3 regions of the Enterobacter quasiroggenkampii genome follow, and region 1 is predicted to be linked to each of the others. Evidence: predicted binding sites of a transcription regulator. Region 1 holds the regulator's gene; each other region holds the start of a gene.
The links. Region 1 encodes sigma-54, which starts transcription at its own class of promoters, with help from an activator protein. Its sites were predicted from a motif close to GTTGGCACANNTTTCGCTNT; they were not measured.

Region 1 (2,268 bases):
GCGTCGCGGGATCGGCTATCTGCCACAGGAAGCCTCCATTTTCCGTCGTCTCAGCGTTTACGACAACCTGATGGCGGTCCTGCAAATTCGTAACGATCTGACCAACGAACAGCGTCAGGATCGTGCCAACGAGCTGATGGAAGAGTTCCACATCGAGCATCTGCGCGACAGCCTCGGTCAGGCACTCTCCGGGGGCGAACGCCGTCGTGTTGAGATTGCGCGTGCGCTGGCCGCAAACCCGAAATTTATCCTGCTGGATGAACCGTTTGCGGGCGTTGACCCGATCTCCGTTATCGACATCAAACGTATCATTGAACACCTGCGCGACAGCGGGCTTGGCGTACTGATCACCGACCACAACGTGCGTGAAACGCTGGCCGTGTGTGAACGCGCCTATATTGTGAGCCAGGGCAATCTGATCGCCCACGGTACGCCGCAGCAGATCCTCGAAGACGATCATGTTAAGCGCGTCTATCTTGGGGAAGACTTCAGACTCTGATAGGGTAGAGGTAACGTAACGCCGAACCGGAGAAAAATGCTCTGAACATGAAGCAAGGTTTGCAATTAAGGCTCAGCCAACAACTGGCGATGACGCCGCAGCTACAGCAGGCAATTCGCCTGTTGCAACTGTCCACGTTAGAACTTCAGCAGGAGCTCCAGCAGGCGCTGGACAGCAACCCCCTGCTGGAACAAACCGATCTTCATGACGAGGTAGATACCCAGCAATCGCAGGATACAGAAGCGCTCGATACCGCGGATGCACTCGAACAAAAAGAGATGCCCGACGAGCTTCCGCTGGATGCCAGCTGGGATGAAATCTACACCGCCGGAACCCCTTCCGGTACGCGTGCAGACTACCAGGACGATGAGCTACCGGTCTATCAGGGAGAAACCACCCAGTCGCTGCAGGATTACCTGATGTGGCAGGTGGAACTCACCCCCTTCTCCGATACCGACCGCGCGATTGCCACGTCAATTGTCGATGCCGTTGACGACACCGGCTATTTGACCGTCACGCTGGACGATATTCTGGAAAGCATGGGCGACGACGAGATTGAGCTTGAGGAAGTTGAAGCCGTTCTGAAGCGCATCCAGCGTTTCGATCCGGTAGGCGTAGCCGCAAAAGATCTGCGCGACTGCCTGCTGATCCAGCTTTCTCAGTTCAGCAAAGAGACGCCATGGCTCGACGAGGCGCGCGTAATCATCAGCGATCATCTTGATCTGCTGGCGAACCACGATTTCCGCACCCTGATGCGCGTCACGCGCCTGAAAGAAGAGGTGCTGAAAGAAGCGGTGAATCTGATCCAGTCGCTCGATCCGCGCCCCGGTCAGTCGATCCAGACCAGCGAACCCGAGTACGTGATCCCGGATGTGCTGGTCAGAAAAAATAACGGCCGCTGGGTCGTTGAACTGAACTCTGACAGTATCCCTCGCCTGCAAATCAACCAGCAGTATGCCTCCATGTGCACCAGCGTGCGTAACGACTCCGACAATCAGTATATTCGTAGCAATTTGCAGGAAGCGCGATGGCTGATCAAAAGTCTGGAGAGCCGAAATGATACGCTGCTACGCGTCAGCCGCTGCATTGTGGAACAGCAGCAGGCGTTCTTTGAGCAGGGTGAAGAGTATATGAAACCGATGGTGCTGGCGGATATCGCCCAGGCCGTCGAGATGCATGAATCAACCATTTCCCGTGTCACCACGCAGAAGTATCTGCACAGTCCACGCGGTATTTTTGAGCTTAAGTATTTCTTCTCCAGCCACGTGAATACCGAGGGCGGCGGCGAAGCGTCGTCCACGGCCATTCGCGCCCTGGTGAAGAAGTTGATCGCCGCGGAGAACCCCGCGAAGCCGCTAAGCGACAGTAAGTTAACCACCATGCTGTCCGATCAGGGTATTATGGTGGCACGTCGTACTGTTGCGAAGTATCGAGAGTCTTTATCCATTCCGCCGTCCAACCAGCGTAAACAGCTGGTCTGACACAACCGATAAGGAAGACACTATGCAGCTCAACATCACTGGACAAAACGTCGAAATTACTGAGGCTTTACGCGACTTTGTGAACACGAAGTTTGCAAAACTCGAGCAGTATTTCGAAAGGATCAATCAGGTCTATATTGTGTTGAAAGTGGAGAAAGTGACTCATATCTCGGATGCCACCCTGCATGTTAACGGGGGTGAACTGCATGCCAGTGCGGAAGGGCAAGACATGTACGCTGCTATCGACGGCTTGATTGATAAGCTTGCGCGACAGCTCAATAAACATAA
Region 2 (2,268 bases), 480 kb from region 1:
GTACTTCAGCGGCTTGTCTTCGCCTTCGGTCACTGAAAGCACCGCCACCTTGTGTCGTTCGCCGAGGTCGAAGCTCGCCGGGCAGACGAGGTTGCCAACGTTTTCAATAAACAGGATGCCGTTATCTGCCAGCGGCAGGCGCGGGGCGGCGTCGGCAATCATCTGCGCATCCAGGTGGCAGCCTTTGCCGGTGTTGACCTGAATCGCCGGGGTGCCGGTTTCGCGAATGCGCGCCGCGTCGTTAACGGTTTGCTGGTCGCCTTCGATCACCGCACAGGAGACGCGCCCGTTCAGGCGCTTGAGCGTTTCGGTCAGCAGCGTGGTTTTACCGGAACCAGGGCTGGAGACCAGGTTCAGCACCAGCTGTTTGCGGGTGGCAAAGCGGGCGCGGTTGCGGGCGGCGAGCTGGTTATTTTTGTCCAGCACGTTGATTTCCACCTCCAGCATCTGGCGCTGGCTCATGCCCGGCGCGTGGGTGCCCGCTTCGCCGTGGCCGTAATGCAGGTCGCCCGCATCGGAGCGTTGCGGCGCAAAGGTAATGCCGGTCAGGGCTGCCGCAGGGCGTGGGGCGGGTGAAAAGGGCGCGGAGCGAAACGCGGAGTGGGGGCGGTGTTCATCCCCTTCTATATACAGGTTGCCTTCGGCGCAACCGCAGGTACTACACATACTTTACTCCTTCTCGATTTCGAGGCGTTGGATCTGCATGCCGTCATCCGCCACGATGCGCAGACCGCTGCTCTGACACTGCGGGCAGCGCTGTACCTTCGATGACAGCAGGGTGACGTACTGCTGACACTGCTCGCACCAGCACTCCGCCTGCTGTTCTTCAATATGCAGTTCGCAGCCTTCCGCCAGCGTGCCGCGGCAGACCAGCTCAAAACAGAAGGTCAGGGCGCTGGTCTCGACGCAGGAAAACGCTCCGACCTTCAGCCAGACGCCGGTGACGCGCTTCGCGTGGTTTTGCACTGCCTGCTGTTCGATAAGTTCCAGAGCCCGCTGGCAGAGGGTGATTTCGTGCATGACGCCTCCTCAATGAATTGCCCCGGTAATGCAATAACAGTGCCAGCTTGATTTTTGTTAAGGCGTGACGATGTCAACGCTGTCGAAATGACACGTCGACACCGCGGTGTTGACAGCGGTTTTTCAGTTTAATCCCTTTAAAATCAGAAAAATAAAAACTGGCATGGAATCTGCTTAACAGCCGCTATCTCCATTAAACGGATACCTTCTATGACTATTTGGGAAATCAGCGAAAAAGCAGATTACATCGCGCAGCGTCATCAACAGTTACAGGACCAGTGGCACCTTTACTGCAACTCGCTGGTTCAGGGCATTACCTTGTCGAAAGCGCGTCTTCACCACGCGATGAGCTGCGCGGCGCAGGGGGATATGCGCTTTGTCCTCTTCGGCCATTTCACCATCAACGTGACCCTGGCGGATAACTTCAACAGCCACACCATTGAGTACTACCTCGAGACAAAAGACGGTGAAAAACAGTGTATTGCGAAGGCGCAGCTGATGGCCGACGGCATGGTGGACGGCCACGTCAGCAACCGCGATCGCCAGCAGGTGCTGGAGCACTATCTGGAAAAAATCGCGCCGGTTTATAACGGCCTGTACGCCGCCGTTGAGCACGATCTTCCGGTCAACCTGAAGCAGCTGATGGACGGAAATGCCTCAGCGAACGTGGCCTGACCCATGCGTGTCGAGAAGTGTCGACAAGACAGCTTTTCGACAAAAATGACTATCACCAGAGGATAACCCGGTGAACCGTTTTGTAATTGCTGACTCGACGGTCTGCATTGGCTGTCGAACCTGTGAGGCGGCGTGTTCGGAAACGCATCGCCTGCATGGGCTGCAGTCCATGCCGCGCCTGCACGTCATGCGTAATGAAAAAGAGTCTGCCCCGCAGCTCTGCCATCACTGTGAAGATGCCCCGTGCGCGGGTGTCTGTCCTGTAAATGCCATCACCCGCGTGGATGGCGCAGTCCAGTTGAACGAAAGCCTGTGCGTAAGCTGCAAGCTGTGCGGCATTGCCTGCCCGTTCGGCGCGATTGAATTTTCCGGCAGCCGCCCGCTGCATATTCCGGCCAATGCCAACTCGCCTAAAGCCCCGCCCGCGCCGCCGGCGCCTGCACGCGTCAGCACGCTGCTGGACTGGGTGCCCGGCATCCGTGCCGTGGCGGTGAAGTGCGACCTGTGCAGCTTCGATGAACAGGGCCCGGCCTGCGTACGGACCTGTCCGACGAAAGCGCTGATTCTGGTTAA
Region 3 (2,268 bases), 1.6 Mb from region 1:
TACGCAGCAATCGATGCTGCAACAGGCGGTCGTCGCCGGTGAGCGCGTCTTTGAGCTGATGGACAGGCCGCGTCAGGCCTACGGCAATGATGAGCGACCTCTGCAAAGCGGGACTATCGCCTTTGATAACGTCTCGTTTGCCTATCGTGAAGACCGTCTGGTGTTGCAGGACATCACGCTTGACGTTCCGTCGCGCGGTTTCGTCGCGCTGGTGGGTCATACCGGCAGCGGTAAAAGCACGCTCGCCAGCCTGTTGATGGGCTACTACCCGGTCACGCAAGGCGAAATCCGCCTCGACGGGCGCCCGCTCGCGTCTCTTAGCCACACGGTGTTACGCAAAGGCGTTGCGATGGTGCAGCAGGATCCGGTCGTACTGGCCGATACCTTCTTTGCCAACGTAACCCTGGGACGGGACTATTCGGAGGAGCAGGTTTGGGCAGTACTGGAAACGGTGCAGCTGGCAGAGCTGGCGCGCGGGTTCAGCGACGGGATCAACACGAAGCTGGGCGAGCAGGGCAACAATCTTTCCGTGGGGCAAAAACAGCTCCTGGCGCTGGCGCGCGTCCTGATTGAAACGCCGCAGGTGCTGATTCTTGACGAAGCTACGGCCAGCATAGATTCCGGTACCGAGCAGGCGATTCAGCAGGCGCTGGCCGCCGTACACGACCATACGACGCTGGTGGTGATTGCCCACCGTCTTTCCACCATCGTCGACGCGGACACTATTCTGGTGCTGCATCGCGGACAGGCCGTGGAGCGCGGTACGCACCGCGAGCTGCTGGAAGCAAAAGGGCGCTACTGGCAGATGTACCAGCTACAGCTGGCGGGCGAAGAGCTGGCCGCCAGCGCGCGTGATGAAGAGTCGCTTAGCGCCTGATGCACTAAAATGAGGCGCCGCGCTAACAGTCATTCCTGTTGGTGCAAAACTGAAACGCACCCTGCACCGGCATGGTGCGTTTTTTTTCACCGGTTCATTTATCAGGACCGTGTAACGCACATCGCACCGCGATTCCCTCCCGTTTTCATTTCTGGCACATCCCTTGCAATACCTTCCGCGTAAGCTGCGGCCATTACCGAATTCTGACTGGAGGGGATCTATGAAGCTGGTTACGGTTGTAATCAAACCATTCAAACTCGAAGACGTGCGTGAAGCATTGTCTTCAATGGGTATTCAGGGACTGACTGTCACCGAAGTGAAAGGCTTTGGTCGTCAGAAGGGTCATGCCGAGCTTTATCGCGGGGCGGAATACAGCGTTAACTTTCTGCCAAAAGTAAAAATTGATGTCGCGATTGCTGACGATCAGCTTGATGAAGTCATTGATGTCATTAGCAAAGCGGCCTACACCGGCAAAATTGGCGACGGCAAAATTTTCGTTGCCGAACTGCAGCGCGTCATTCGCATCCGTACCGGCGAATCTGACGAAGCGGCTCTGTAATTAACGCCTGGCACACAGTGATAGGGATCGAGAAAATGAAGATAGCAACACTTAAAACGGGTCTGGGTTCGCTGGCGCTGCTGCCGGGCCTGGCGCTGGCTGCTGCCCCAGCGGTGGCCGACAAAGCCGATAACGCCTTTATGGTGATCAGCACCGCGCTGGTGCTGTTCATGTCCATTCCGGGCATTGCGCTGTTCTACGGCGGCCTGATCCGTGGCAAAAACGTTCTCTCCATGCTGACGCAGGTTGCCGTGACGTTCGCACTGGTCTGCGTGCTGTGGGTGGTTTACGGTTACTCGCTGGCGTTCGGCACGGGCAACGCGTTCTTTGGTAACTTCGACTGGGTGATGCTGAAAAACATTGAACTGACCGCGCTGATGGGCAGCTTCTATCAGTATATTCACGTGGCGTTCCAGGGCTCCTTCGCCTGCATTACCGTCGGGCTGATTGTGGGCGCGCTCGCCGAGCGTATTCGTTTCTCTGCGGTCCTGATCTTCGTGGTGGTCTGGCTGACGCTCTCCTATGTGCCGATTGCGCACATGGTATGGGGTGGCGGTCTGCTGGCGACGCACGGTGCACTGGACTTCGCGGGCGGTACCGTTGTTCACATTAACGCCGCGGTCGCGGGTCTGGTGGGCGCATACCTGATTGGCAAACGCGTGGGCTTCGGTAAAGAGGCGTTCAAACCGCACAACCTGCCGATGGTCTTTACCGGTACCGCGATCCTCTACTTTGGCTGGTTTGGCTTCAACGCCGGCTCAGCCAGTGCCGCGAACGAAATTGCCGCACTGGCCTTCGTGAACACCGTGGTGGCCACGGCGGGTGCAATCCT

Region 2: the regulator sigma-54 is predicted to act here: its motif matches at 1,048-1,067, upstream of hypA (hydrogenase maturation nickel metallochaperone HypA).
Region 3: the regulator sigma-54 is predicted to act here: its motif matches at 1,028-1,047, upstream of glnK (P-II family nitrogen regulator).

Annotation. Positions count from the first base shown of each region.
Region 1 is NZ_CP143745.1:47,745-50,012, forward strand. It holds gene lptB (LPS export ABC transporter ATP-binding protein) at 1-499, shown strand, start outside; gene rpoN (RNA polymerase factor sigma-54) at 547-1,980, shown strand; gene hpf (ribosome hibernation promoting factor) at 2,003-2,268, shown strand, end outside.
Region 2 is NZ_CP143745.1:4,290,800-4,293,067, reverse strand. It holds gene hypB (hydrogenase nickel incorporation protein HypB) at 1-666, opposite strand, end outside; gene hypA (hydrogenase maturation nickel metallochaperone HypA) at 670-1,020, opposite strand; gene hycA (formate hydrogenlyase regulator HycA) at 1,231-1,695, shown strand; gene V1572_RS20440 (4Fe-4S dicluster domain-containing protein) at 1,766-2,268, shown strand, end outside.
Region 3 is NZ_CP143745.1:1,651,986-1,654,253, forward strand. It holds gene V1572_RS07850 (SmdB family multidrug efflux ABC transporter permease/ATP-binding protein) at 1-877, shown strand, start outside; gene glnK (P-II family nitrogen regulator) at 1,098-1,436, shown strand; gene amtB (ammonium transporter AmtB) at 1,472-2,268, shown strand, end outside.